Regions from separate parts of the Methylocella sp. CPCC 101449 genome, predicted to be linked through region 1. Evidence: predicted binding sites of a transcription regulator. Region 1 holds the regulator's gene; each other region holds the start of a gene.
The links. The regulator PhoB, encoded in region 1, activates phosphate uptake and scavenging genes when phosphate is short. The targets are predictions, from matches to a motif close to TGTCATNNANCTGTCAT.

Region 1 (4,569 bases):
AGAAGTGAAGAACAAGCTCAATGCCAGCGGCCTCAGCCTTTCGGGCGGCCAGCAGCAGCGCTTGTGCATCGCCCGCACCGTGGCCATCCGCCCGGAAGTGATCCTGTTCGACGAGCCCTGTTCGGCGCTCGATCCGATCTCGACCGCCAAGATCGAAGAACTGATCGACGAGCTGAAGACGCGCTACACGATCGCGATCGTCACGCACAACATGCAGCAGGCGGCGCGTTGCTCGGACAAGACGGCATTCATGTATCTCGGCGATCTGATCGAATTCGACCAGACCTCGAAAATCTTCATGTCGCCGGAACAAAAACAGACGCAGGACTACATCACCGGCCGCTTCGGCTGAGACAGGATTCCGGAGATCAACATGACCACCGACCAGCATACCGTGAAGGCCTATGACGAGGAGCTGCACTTCATCGGCAGCCGCCTCGCCGAAATGGGCGGGATCGCGGAGAAGATGCTTTATGACGCCATCGACGCGCTGTCGCGCCTCGATGCGGACCTGGCTCGCCGCACCATCGAACGTGACCCCAAGCTCGACGCTTTGCAGCGCGAGATCGAAGAAAAGGCCGTGCTGACCATCGCCCGGCGCCAGCCCATGGCCGTCGATCTCAGAGAACTGGTCGCCGCCATCCATATCGCCAGCGATCTGGAACGTGTCGGCGATCTCTGCAAGAACATCGCCAAGCGCACGACGAAGATTTCCGGCGACATGCGCGTGCCGCGCACGCTCGTCGGTCTCAAGCACATGGCCGATATCGCGGCCATTCAGCTCAAGAACGTGCTCGACGCCTATGCTCAGAAGAACGTGGCGGCGGCCGACGAAGTGTGGCGGCGCGACGCTGATGTCGACGCGCTGGAAGACTCCGTCTTCCGCGATCTCCTCACCTTCATGATGGAAGATCCGCGCAACATTTCGTTCTGCACCCATCTGCTGTTCTGCTCGAAGAACATCGAGCGGATCGGCGATCACGCGACCAACATCGCGGAAACCGTACATTATCTCGTCACCGGCGAACCGCTGCCGGTGGAACGACCCAAGGGTGGATCATCGGGTCTTGAGTCTCAAGCAGCGGCGGCAAAATAGAGGCTGATCCATGCAGACTTTCACGAATGAATCGAAACCCGTGTCTGTGAACGACAGGCGGCCACGCAACGAGGCGACCGCACCGCGCATCCTCATAGTCGAGGATGAGCCGGCCATCGCGCTGCTGCTTGCCTACAATCTGGAAGCGGCCGGATTCACCGTGGAAAGGATCGAACGGGGCGACGAGGCGGAAATCCGCCTCGCCGAGGAGGTGCCCGATCTCCTGATCCTCGACTGGATGCTGCCCGGCGTCTCGGGCCTGGAAATCTGCCGACGCCTGCGGGCGCGGGAGGCGACCAAAGGCCTGCCGGTGATCATGCTCACCGCGCGCGGCGAGGAACAGGAACGGGTGCGCGGCCTTTCGGTCGGCGCCGACGACTATGTGGTGAAACCGTTCTCGGTGCCGGAACTGATGGCCCGGGTACATGCTCTTCTGCGCCGCTCGCGGCCGGAACGCATCGCCACCAAGCTGCAACGTGGACCGATCGAACTCGATCGCGAAACGCGCCGCGTCCATCGCAACGGCCGCGAATTGCATCTGGGTCCCACCGAATTCCGGTTGCTCGAACATCTGATGGAAAAGCCGGGCCGCGTCTTCTCACGCGCGCAACTGCTCGACGCGGTGTGGGGCCTGTCCATCGATATCGACGAACGCACGGTCGACGTGCACATCGGGCGCCTGCGCAAGGCGATCAGCCGCGGCCGCGAACGCGATCCGCTACGCACGGTGCGCGGCGCCGGCTATTCCTTCGACGAGACTTTCGAGCGGGATTGATTGCTCGCGGGATTGATCCACTTCACCGAAGCCGAAAAGAAAAAAGGCGTGTGATTGATCACACGCCTTTAACTTTTCCGAATAGCTGCCTGATCAGGTCAGCCGCGGAACCTGCATCTTCGAGCGGTTGCGGCGATCTTGCGCCGGCTGATAGGCCATGCGCGAATGATAGGGGCAGTAGGTGGCACCGGGATCGGACTTGCCGCCGCAGTAGCGGAACTCGGATGTCGCGGGATCGCCGAGCGGCCAGCGGCACATGGCTTCCTTCAGCTCCATGATCGTCACCCGCTCCGACATCGGCAGCAGGACTTCCTCGATCGGCTTGAGCACCGGCGCCTCATAGGCGCGCGGCGCGAAGGCGAGCGCGGTATTGCCGCGCACCATACCACCGCCCATGGTGCCCGACCGCTGAACCGCCGCCGGCCGATGGGCGCGAGGCTGCGAGACACGGGGGCGCGGCGCGGCCGTCGACGGCGCCTTGACGCGGCCCGACAGACCAAGCCGGTGCACCTTGCCGATCACCGCATTGCGCGTGATGCCATTGCCGATCTCGGCTGCGATCTGGCTGGCGCTGTGACCATCCGACCAGAGCTTACGGAGCGTCTCAACGCGCTCATCGGTCCAGGACATGCTGTTCTCCTAAGTCCGTTTTGCCGTGAATCCGTCTGGCCCGCTCCCCGGATGTACCGGTGAGCGTTGGACGCATGTCACGCTTGCTGAAAGGTCCGCCGCACGAAATGTCGTAGTAGACAGCGTTGAATCTACACTAGCCGTAGAATCACGCGCAAGAGTCCCTGTTCAATGTTCATGTGGGTGAAATCCGTTTTCCCCAAGCCCTTCGCTGCTTTTCGACGATCCCGGCGCCGGCTGTGGCGGTATCAACTCCATGCAAACATTGAGTTTGCCGACGCTGGGATGCGGCGCGTCGGGGCCGGCGGACAAGCCTCTACTTATCCACTGCCTTCACGCCGGCAGGACCGTAAACGGCAAGTGTGGCGGGTTTTTGTAGCGCCTTAACGCCCTCTGGCTTGCCTTTGATGGGCTCATCAAAGGCAAGCCAGCAACGTTGTGACGGCTAAATCGCCGCGATGCCGGCCTGGAAATCTTCCAGAATGTCTTCGATGTCTTCGAGGCCGATGGACAGGCGCAGCATGCCCTCGCCAATCCCCATCGCTTCACGATCGGCCTGCGGCAGACGCTGATGGGTGGTCGTCGCCGGATGGGTGACGATGCTTTTCGCGTCGCCCAGATTGTTGGAAATCTTGATGATGGAGAAGGCATTGGCCATGCGGAAGGCGGCTTGCTTGCCACCCTTCACATCGATCACCACCACGGTGCCGCCACCCGACATCTGGCGCATGGCCAGCTCGTGCTGCGGATGATCCTTACGCGAAGGATAGAGCACGTAGTTGATGGCGCTCTGCTCGGCCAGGAAATCGGCCACCCGCTCGGCATTGCGCATCTGCTGGTTGACGCGCAGCGGCAGGGTTTCAAGCGACTTCAACATCACCCAGGCATTGAAGGGGGAGATGGCCGGGCCGGTCTGGCGCAGGAAATTGTGAATGTGCGCCTGGATGAAGGCTTCCGACGCCAGAATGCAGCCGCCGAGCACGCGGCCCTGGCCGTCGACATGTTTGGTCGCCGAATAGACGACGCAATCGGCGCCGAGTTGCAACGGGCTTTGCAGAATGGGCGTGGCGAAGACGTTGTCGACCACCAAAGTCGCGCCGGCATCATGGGCGATCTTCGCCACGGCTGCGATATCGATGATCTCGAGCTGCGGATTGGTCGGGCTTTCGAGGAAGAAGGTCTTGGTATTGGGGCGCACGGCGGCGCGCCATTGCGCGAGGTCGGTGCCGTCCACCAGGGTACAGGCCACGCCGAAACGCGGCATCAGATCCTCAACGACATAGCGGCAGGAGCCGAACAGCGCTTTGGCGGCGACGATGTGATCGCCCGCCTTGAGCTGGCCGACGATGGCGGCGGTGACGGCCGCCATGCCGGTGGCGGTGGCCCGGGCCGATTCAGCGCCTTCCAGCAAGGCCATCCGCTGCTCGAACATGGCCACGGTCGGGTTGGAAAAGCGCGAATACATGAAGCCGGGCTCGTCGCCCTTGAAGCGCCGTTCGGCGGTTTCCATGCTGTCATAGGCATAGCCCTGGGTCAGATACATGGCCTCGGACATTTCGCCGAACTGGGAGCGCAGGGTTCCGCCATGGACCAGGCGGGTGGCGGGACGCAGATGGCGCGGCGACTTGTTCTGACTCATGCTTTTTCTCCACCCGGGGCGGACCGCCGCCCAAAACAAAACCCGGCTCGTTCGAGCCGGGCGCACGGGACTTATCGAGTGCGGACACGACCCCTTAGCCCCTTATTTTACGTGGCGGCAAGCCGGTCGGCCCAAATGACCACGATACTTGTGGTCTAGCCCAGCCGCCGACTTGGCGTCAACCAAGCCTTCAGTTACGCCAGTCCTATGAGCCAGAACCGCGGCATTTTGCCTGCCCACGAGATCGAGGCCCTGCATGGCGCGGGCGCGATCCGCATCGCTGCCCCCTTCGCGACCGGCCAGGTCCAGCCGGCAAGCCTGGATTTACGCCTGGGCAGCCGGGCCTGGCGCATGCGCGCCAGCTTCCTGCCCGGGCCTGAGCGGCCCGTCAGCGCGCGGATCGAGGCCCTGGCCCTGCATGAAATCGAC
Region 2 (4,569 bases), on a different contig from region 1:
TTGAAGGAAGGCATCATGCGCGCGCGCGGCGTGTGGCGCGACTTCGCTCTTGAAGGTGGCGAGGGCCAGCGCAGCATCCGCGCGCTGGCAACGCTCCATCCCGCTTATCTGCTGCGCCAGCCGGCGCACAAGCGGCTGGCCTGGCGCGATCTGCGCGAATTGAAACGCGCGGTCGCCAAGCTCTAAGCAGAGGCTTTAAGGCAATTGCACACGCGTGGCGGTGACGCGGTTTTCGCCTTTCACCTTGTCGCGAATGACGCCCCAGATCACATCCTTTTGCGTCCGGTCCCAGGCAATGCCCTGACCGGCGATAGGGGCCGGAGCGGTGCCGACCCAGCGCAGCACAGAACCTGCCTTCGGCAATTCCAACGCATAGAGTTCCGGCAGGTCATGGCCGGTGATCCACAACCGGCCATCCGGTCCCCACGATCCGCCGGAATTGCTCATGTCCTGGAATTTTTCCATCAGCTGGGGCGGCAGAACCCAAGCCTCGGCGATGCGCCAGTCCGCATCGAAACGCACGATCTGCGTGTTGTACTTATTGCCATAGGCGAGGGGGCTGCGACCGAAGACGCGATTGTAATTGGCGAAGGCGCCCCACCAGACACCATCGCGATAGTCGATCCACGTCAAGGAGCCGCGATCGATACCGAAGCTGCGCGTGCCGATATGTTTCAATGTCGTGGCATCCCAAATCTCGATCGAACTCGTCATCGGCCATTCGGGATAATTGGAGTGGGCGGTATAAAGTTTGCCGTCGATCACGACACCACTGTCGAGATGAATGAACGGTCCATCTTTCGCATCGGTCCAGGTGGTGAGTTTGGCACCGGTCTTCTTGTTGTAGCGACTGATTGCGCGATCGGTGATCGCATAGAAAGCGTCCGCATCGACGGCGACGGCTTGTCTGGCTTCAGGCGCGGGAAAGGAAGCGATGGCTTCGGTAGCATGGGTCTTTGGATCTTCCGCGCGAGCGGCGACGAGACCCGCAGCAAGAAAAGCAATGGCAATGGTGGCGCGCAGCATGAGCCGCGTCTCTAATGAGATGAGCAATGTCCACGCGTATGATGCGGCGATGACGGTTGGATGACGCGACACACCGGGCGTTGCTCTAGCTCTGATAATCATCCAGGGTGATTTGTAGCCAATGTTTATCTGGCTGGACTCGCTTCGGAGGTTATCTTGAATTGCGCAAAGTCAGTGGCGGCAGCACTCATCGCCACGTGGTTGTCCTTTTTTATTCCAGTTTCATCGGCACAAGCTCAAACCGAATATCTTCCGACTCAAAACGATTTCATTGGCAAGTGGAAGATCACCGGATCGGCGATCCGGCCACCACGGGATTTGAAAGGCACGCCCACGCAGAAACAGAAGGCGGTCGCCACCAAGTTTCAGCAGACCGTGACGACGTTTTACGAGGCCTTCGACTACTTGGAGATCAAGGCTGACGGTCGCTATAATTTCCACCAGCCGGGCGACCCAGCATCCGGGCCTTGCGTTTGGTGTGGAACCTGGTCCTTCAAAAACAATTCCTTGTGGCTCGAACTGAACACCGCGCCCAGGCTCGATATCTACGCCAAAGGTGGCGACCTCCAGATGACCTATACCGCTGAGCCCGATAAGGCTTCGCAGTACAAATGGCTGGTTTTCGGTTGGTCGAAGGCGGACTGACGGAGCGAGCAAGTCAGATGATCATGGGGTAATCGCGATGTCTCGACATCGCGATTCAAGGCGCGCCGGATGAGCGCCGCCCCGTGGCCGCCAGCAGGCGGCTCGTATCCGACAAAATGCTCGTGGCCAGGGCGCGCGCTGCTTCCTGGTGGGATTGGCCGCCGACCACGACGAATTCGATCGAGCCCAGTGTCGGCAGAGCTTCTTGCGGCTCCACTTCGACGAGACCGGGCGGCAGCAGTCGCGCCGAATGAGCGGTGACGCCGAGGCCAGCGACCGTCGCCGCGCGCAAGCCCGCCAGACTGTCGCTAGTGCAGGTGATGCGCCAAGCGCGACCGGCGCGCTCCAATGTGTCGATCGCATGGATGCGCGTGATGCTCGGCGGTGGGTAGAGCACCAGGGGCACCACCGGCTGCTCGGCCAGAAGCGTGCCTGGACGTCCGACCCAGACAAGCCGCTCCCGCCACGCGACTTCGCCGCGGTCGTCACCCTTGCGGCGCTTGACGAAAATCAGGTCGAGATCGCCCGCGTCATATTTTTCATAGAGCAGGCCGCTGAGGCCGACGGTCAGTTCCAGATCGACGGCATGATGCTGCATGGCGAATTCGGCGAGAATGTCCGGCAGTACGGTGAAGGCGAAATCTTCCGAGACGCCGAGCCGCAGTCGCCCGCGCAGGGTCGAGCCCTTGAGATAGCGCTCGATGCGGGTGCTGGCTTCCAGCACCTGCCGGGCAAGTGGCAGGATCGCATCCCCATCCGGGGTCGTCCTGACCTCATGGGTGTCGCGGGCCAGGAGCCGTCGCCCAACCCGTTTTTCCAAGCGCGCCACGTGCTGGCTGACCGAGGATTGCTGCAGGCCCAACTGGCGGGCAGCCTCGGTAAAACTGCGCGTTTCGCTGACTTTCAGGAAGCTGCGCAGTAGGACGGGATCGAGCGGAGGCGGTTCCGAAGCCATGATTATCATAATATATGATAATCGATATCATATCCAGTGGGGATCAAAATGGGCCGATCCGGGATTACAAGCAGGTCAGCATTTTGAGGACCTGACCCCATGATCCGCCGCTTTCTGGCCCGTTTGGGCATCGACCCCTATCTCGTCGTCCTGGTCGCCACCGTCGGCCTTGCCGCGCTCCTGCCAGCACGAGGCGTGGGCGCGGAACTGACCAATGATGCGGTGTCGATCGCCGTCGCGCTCCTTTTCTTCCTTTACGGCGCCCGGCTGTCGCCACGCGCCGTCTGGGACGGCCTGTTGCATTGGCGGCTGCAATCCCTGGTCTTTGCCAGCACCTATGTGCTCTTCCCCCTGCTGGGCCTGGGTCTGACCAGGGCCTTTGGCACCTGGCTGCCGCATGATCTGGTGCTGGGTCTCATGTTCGTCTGCGTGCTGCCGTCGACAGTGCAATCGTCCATCGCCTTCACGTCGATCGCGCGCGGCAATGTTCCGGCCGCTCTGTGCAGTGCCTCGGTCTCGAATCTGTTCGGCATGGTGGTCACACCTCTGTTGGTGATGCTCCTGCTTGATTCGAAAGGCGTCGGCTTCAGCACCAAGGCGCTGGAAAGCATTGCCGTGCAACTGCTTCTGCCGTTCCTGGCCGGTCAACTGCTGCGGCCCTTCATCGGCGCCTTCCTGCAGCGGCATAAAACCGTGACCTCGCTGGTCGACCGTGGCTCGATCCTGCTCGTCGTCTATGATGCGTTCAGCGAAGGCATGGTCGCAGGCATTTGGTCGAAGGTGACGGCGAACGATCTCATCTTGATCGTCGTGCTCGATGTCGTGCTTCTGGGACTGGTGTTGGCGATCACGACGATCGTCAGCCGCCGCCTGGGCTTCTCCAAGGAAGATGAGATTGCCATCGTCTTCTGCGGCTCGAAGAAAAGCATGGCCAGCGGCATTCCTATGGCCAACATCCTCTTCCCCGGCCAGGCGCTCGGCTTGATCGTCCTGCCGCTGATGCTTTTTCACCAGGCACAGCTCTTCGCTTGCGCCACTTTGGCCCAACGTTATGCCCGGCGCCCCCGTGAGACGGAGCCTGAGTCAATAGCCGAGCCTGTGTTGACATCGGCGCGGGCCTGACCTCCGCAGTTTCAGCCATGTGCTTTTCCCAACACAGTTTTTTACGATGAAGTCGGATAATTGACGCTAACGAAAGAAGTTCAGGTCAAGCATGCCGCCTGCCGATACAGGCGGATTTAAAAGAAAAATCGCCGAAAACTCCGCGAATGCGGTGACAAACGGGCCCGTCCATGCCAGGATATGTGCAAATGCACGCGCTGGCGGAGGGCCTGAGCGCCTGCAAATCTGGAGTGGAGGCTTCGTAAATGCGCAAGGTTTTGGGCGCCGCTTTCGCGGCGGCGATGGCGGTTGGTTTGTCGACCGCCGCGCAAGCGCAGATCAAATTGAAAATCTCGTCGCCCACCGTCAACGATATGTCGGCGGAATGGTCGAAGACTTTTGCTGCGGCCGTCGAAAAGCGCGCTGGTGGCAAGATCAAGGTGGAATTCTATCCCGCCGGTCAGTTGGGACCCATCCCTGCGACGGTCGAAGGCACCGCGCTCGGCACGATTGAAATGGTCGTGCTCGCTTCTGGTTTCTATGTCGGTCTTGAACCGCGCTTCCTCGTGCTCGACATGCCGGGCCTGTTCGACAACACCGAACATGGCCGCAAGGTTTTGTCTGATCCGGCCGCGCGCGCCGTTCTGTCGAAGTTCGGCAACACCAAGGGCGTCGAGCCGATCGCCTATTTCATTCACTCGCCGCTCTATCTCCTGTCGCACAAGCCGGTGCGCAAGTTCTCCGATATCGCCGGCTTGAAGATCCGCACGCCTGGCGGTGCGCCGCTGCATCTCGAACCGTTCCGCAAGGCCAATGCTTCGCCACTGTCCTTGCCGTTGGGC
Region 3 (4,569 bases), on a different contig from region 1:
TCGGAAGGCACGATGTTCGACGGCTCGTCGATCGCCGGCTGGAAGGCGATCAATGAATCCGACATGACCCTCATGCCGGATCCGACCTCCGCGACGATGGACCCCTTCTTCGCTGCCCCGACCATGGTCATCACCTGCGACGTTCTCGAACCGTCGACTGGCGAGCCCTACAACCGCGACCCGCGCGGCATTGCCAAGAAGGCGATGGCCCACATGAAGTCGCAGGGCGTGGGTGACACCTGCTTCTTCGGCCCGGAAGCCGAATTCTTCGTGTTCGACGACGTGCGCTTTGCGTCGGAGCCCTACAACACGGGCTTCAAGCTCGACTCGTCGGAACTGCCCTCCAACGGCGACACCGACTATGAAGGCGGCAACCTCGGCCACCGCATCCGCACCAAGGGCGGCTACTTCCCGGTCCCGCCGCAAGACTCGGCGCAGGACATGCGCGGCGAAATGCTCTCCGCCATGGCCCAGATGGGCGTCAAGGTTGAGAAGCATCATCATGAGGTGGCTTCGGCTCAGCACGAACTCGGTATGAAGTTCGACACGTTGATCACCATGGCCGACCACATGCAGATCTATAAGTACTGCATCCATCAGGTGGCGCAGAGCTACGGCAAGACGGCGACGTTCATGCCGAAGCCGATCTTCGGCGACAACGGCTCGGGCATGCACGTGCATCAGTCGATCTGGAAGGCCGGCAAGCCGGTGTTCGCGGGCGATAAGTACGCTGGCCTGTCGCAGGAATGCCTCTACTATATCGGCGGCATCATCAAGCACGCCAAGGCGCTGAACGCCTTCACCAACCCGTCGACCAACTCCTACAAGCGTCTGGTCCCGGGCTATGAAGCGCCGGTGTTGCTCGCCTATTCGGCGCGTAACCGCTCGGCTTCGTGCCGTATTCCGTGGACGACCAACCCGAAGGCCAAGCGCGTCGAAGTGCGCTTCCCCGATCCGATGGCCAACCCCTATCTCGCCTTCGCGGCGATGCTGATGGCGGGCCTCGACGGTATCGCCAACAAGATCGATCCGGGCGCGGCCATGGACAAGGATCTCTACGATCTGCCGCCGAAGGAATTGAAGAAGATCCCGACCGTGTGCGGCTCGCTGCGCGAAGCGCTCGAGAACCTCAACAAGGATCGCAGCTTCCTCAAGACCGGCAACGTCTTCAACGACGACTTCATCGACAGCTACATCGAGCTGAAGATGCAGGACGTGATGCGCTTCGAAATGACGCCGCATCCGGTCGAGTTCGACATGTACTATTCGTACTGATCGCTGCGATCAGATCGACGGATAAGGTTGGGGCCGGTTCGCAAGAACCGGCCCTTTCGTTTGAGATGCGTTCGATGTTTTCAGATCAGGCGACGAAGAAAGAGGCCGCGACGACGCCGGTTATGATGACGCCCGCGGCGATCACCAGGCCACGCTGCCACAGCGGCCGCTCGGAGCGCCATTCCGGCAGCTCGAAATCCGGTCCACAGACAAGCGCGTAGCCGGCGGCCATTTCCGCTCTCTGCATGACAATGGAAGAGACGCGCTTTTTCATGAAGATCATTCTCGCGCGCACCCCTTAACGCCGGCTGAACGATCGAAAGCGGGTGTCTTCGTCGACGAAACCTCAATCCAACCGGGAGCTTAAGAATGGCGTTGCACGAGCCTGTCCAGTCCCGATTTATTCATCCCGCTGTCACAAGCGAAAACTAGAAGCGCTCCAAAGTGTCAAAGTATTCTCTGCCATGGAGTGCTGAATGTCCCATCTCAAATCTCTCCTCTCGTCGACCGCCCGCCTGCGGGAGAGCGAGGACATCGGGTCCAATTCGTCTGAAAATCCGACCATCGGCGACATGATCGCGGCGCGTCTCAACCGTCGTGATCTGATGCGCGGCGCGCTGGCTGTCGGCGCCGTCAGCGCCACCCTGCCGATCCCGGCTTTCGCCCAGGCGCCCGCCTCCGCCGCCAAGAGCTCGTTCAACTTCGTCGAGATCGAAGCCGGCTCTGACGAAAAGCATCATGTCGCCGAAGGCTATGATGCCGACATCCTGATCCGCTGGGGCGATCCGGTGCTACCCGGCGCGCCGGCCTTCGACCCGACCAAGCAGACCGCCGCCGGCCAGAAACTGCAGTTCGGCTACAACAACGATTACGTCGGCTTTCTGCCGATGCCCGGCGCCGCCGATCCCTCGTCCCACGGCCTGCTCGTGGTGAACCACGAATATACCAATGAAGAGCTGATGTTCCCCGGCATCGGCGGCCGCCAGGAACTCAAGCAAGCCAATTTCGCCAATATGACGAAGGATCTCGTCGACATCGAAATGGCCGCCCACGGCGGTTCGGTGCTGGAGATCAAGCGTGAAAACGGCAAGTGGCAGATCGTGCCCGGCTCGAAATATGCGCGCCGCATTACCGCCGAAACGCCGATCGCTCTCTCCGGTCCGGCCGCTGGTGACGCGCGCCTGAAAACCTCCGCCGATCCGGATGGCAAGACCGTGCATGGCATGGTCAACAATTGCTCGGGCGGCGTAACGCCGTGGGGCACGTGGCTGACCTGCGAGGAAAACTTCAACGGCTATTTCTGGGGCGCCGCCGACGGCCATCCGGATGAGAAAGTTCTGAAGCGCTATGGCGCGCCGGCCAATCAATATGCCTGGGGCAAATATTACGACCGTTTCGACATCGCCAAGGAGCGCAACGAGATCAACCGTTTCGGCTGGATCGTCGAAATCGATCCGTTCGATCCGACCTCAACGCCGAAGAAGCGCACGGCGCTGGGCCGCGTCAAGCATGAAGCCGCCGCCGGCATCACGGCGCGCGATGGCCGTTATGTCGTCTATACCGGCGACGACGAGCGCTTCGACTATGTCTACAAATTCGTTACCGAAGGCCGTGTCGACTCTCAGAACCGCGCCGCCAATATGGATCTGCTCGACCGCGGCACGCTCTACGTCGCCAAATACAATGCGGACGGCAGCGGCGAATGGCTGCCGCTCGTTCAGGGCCAGGGCAAGCTGACAGCCGAAAACGGTTTCGCCAGTCAGGCCGACGTGCTCATCAATCTGCGCCTCGCCGGTGATGCGGTGGGCGCTACCAAGATGGACCGGCCGGAAGACGTGGAAGCCAATCCCAAGACCGGCAAGGTCTATGTGATGCTGACCAACAACACCCGGCGCACCGAAGCCCAGATCGATGCCGCCAATCCGCGCGCCAACAACCGCTTCGGACATATCGTCGAAATGACGCCCGCCGACGGCGACCATGCCGCCACCGCCTTCCGCTGGGACATTCTGGTGAAGGCCGGCGATCACACCGTCGCCACGACCAATGCGAGCTTCAACCCGGCGACCACCAAGAACGGCTGGTTCGGCATGCCCGACAATCTCGCCGTCGATAACCAGGGCCGCGTCTGGATCGCCACCGACGGCAATTCGCCAGCCAAAACCGGCCGCGCCGACGGCCTGTGGGCGATCGAAACCGAAGGTCCGCTGCGCGGCACGTCGAAACACTTCTTCCGCGTGCCGGCCGGTGCCGAAATGTGCGGCCCCTTCTTCACGCCGAACGACGAAACCTTGTTCTTGGCTGTTCAGCACCCCGGCGAAGCCGACGAGGACGATCCGAAGGCCCCGCCCGCCACCTTCGAACAGCCGGCCACCCGCTGGCCCGATTTCAAGGACGGCGTGCCGCCGCGCCCCTCCCTGGTGGCCGTGACGAAGACCGGCGGTGGCAAAATCGCCGTCTGATCCCTAAATTTTAGAAGATGATAGCGGATGGCCGCCCCCGGGCGGCCATTTGTTTTTGTTTTGTTCACTCGCAATGGCTTGCGGTGGCTTATATTGACGGCAATCGAATCGGACATTGCGAAGCTCAGGTACAGCACATGGCAGGCGGCGATCTGTTCGGAAACGCGGCACGTAAGATTAAGGCAGAAAAACCTGTGGCGAAGACGCCGAAGGCACCCCCACCCGAAAAACCCCGCAATAACGGCACTCCCGGCGAAGCGGACTACAACGCCTCCTCGATCGAGGTTCTCGAAGGGCTCGAACCGGTCCGTCGCCGGCCCGGCATGTATATCGGCGGCACCGACGAGACCGCCCTGCACCATCTGTTCGCCGAGGTAATCGACAACTGTATGGACGAGGCCGTCGCCGGCCACGCCACCTGGATCGATGTCACGGTGGAAGAGGACGACTGGATCAGCGTGACCGACAACGGCCGCGGCATCCCGGTCGATCCGCATCCGAAGTTCCCGAAGAAGTCGGCGCTGGAGGTCATCATGACCACCCTGCATGCCGGCGGTAAGTTCGACAGCGGTGCCTACCAGACGTCAGGCGGCCTGCACGGCGTCGGCGTCTCGGTGGTCAATGCGCTCTCCGAGCGGCTCGACGTCGAGGTGGCAAAGAACAAGCAGCTCTACACCCAGTCGTTCGAACGCGGCCATGCGGTGACGAAGCTGGTCAATGTCGGGCCGACCAACAACCGGCGCGGCACGAGAATTCGATTCAAGCCCGACGCGCAGATCTTTGGAAAGGCGGCACATTTCCGTCCCGCCCGCCTGTTCCGGATGACCCGTTC

Region 2: OIM99_RS25110 (cycloisomerase) is a predicted target of PhoB. The motif match lies at 1,076-1,092, and genes of this name have one in related genera.
Region 3: OIM99_RS11835 (PhoX family phosphatase) is a predicted target of PhoB. The motif match lies at 1,678-1,694, and genes of this name have one in related genera.

What each region holds. Positions count from the first base shown of each region.
Region 1 is NZ_JAPDHU010000001.1:898,994-903,562, forward strand. Features, by position in the region: gene pstB (phosphate ABC transporter ATP-binding protein PstB) at 1-352, shown strand, start outside; gene phoU (phosphate signaling complex protein PhoU) at 374-1,096, shown strand; gene phoB (phosphate regulon transcriptional regulator PhoB) at 1,107-1,871, shown strand; gene OIM99_RS03990 (GcrA family cell cycle regulator) at 1,965-2,501, opposite strand; gene OIM99_RS03995 (O-succinylhomoserine sulfhydrylase) at 2,947-4,140, opposite strand; SAM riboswitch at 4,215-4,293, opposite strand; gene OIM99_RS04000 (2'-deoxycytidine 5'-triphosphate deaminase) at 4,348-4,569, shown strand, end outside.
Region 2 is NZ_JAPDHU010000004.1:101,284-105,852, forward strand. Features, by position in the region: gene OIM99_RS25105 (uracil-DNA glycosylase) at 1-186, shown strand, start outside; gene OIM99_RS25110 (cycloisomerase) at 196-1,026, opposite strand; gene OIM99_RS25115 (hypothetical protein) at 1,201-1,671, shown strand; gene OIM99_RS25120 (LysR family transcriptional regulator) at 1,727-2,626, opposite strand; gene OIM99_RS25125 (bile acid:sodium symporter family protein) at 2,726-3,748, shown strand; gene OIM99_RS25130 (TRAP transporter substrate-binding protein) at 3,994-4,569, shown strand, end outside.
Region 3 is NZ_JAPDHU010000002.1:262,652-267,220, reverse strand. Features, by position in the region: gene glnA (type I glutamate--ammonia ligase) at 1-1,275, shown strand, start outside; gene OIM99_RS11840 (hypothetical protein) at 1,361-1,549, opposite strand; gene OIM99_RS11835 (PhoX family phosphatase) at 1,752-3,737, shown strand; gene parE (DNA topoisomerase IV subunit B) at 3,875-4,569, shown strand, end outside.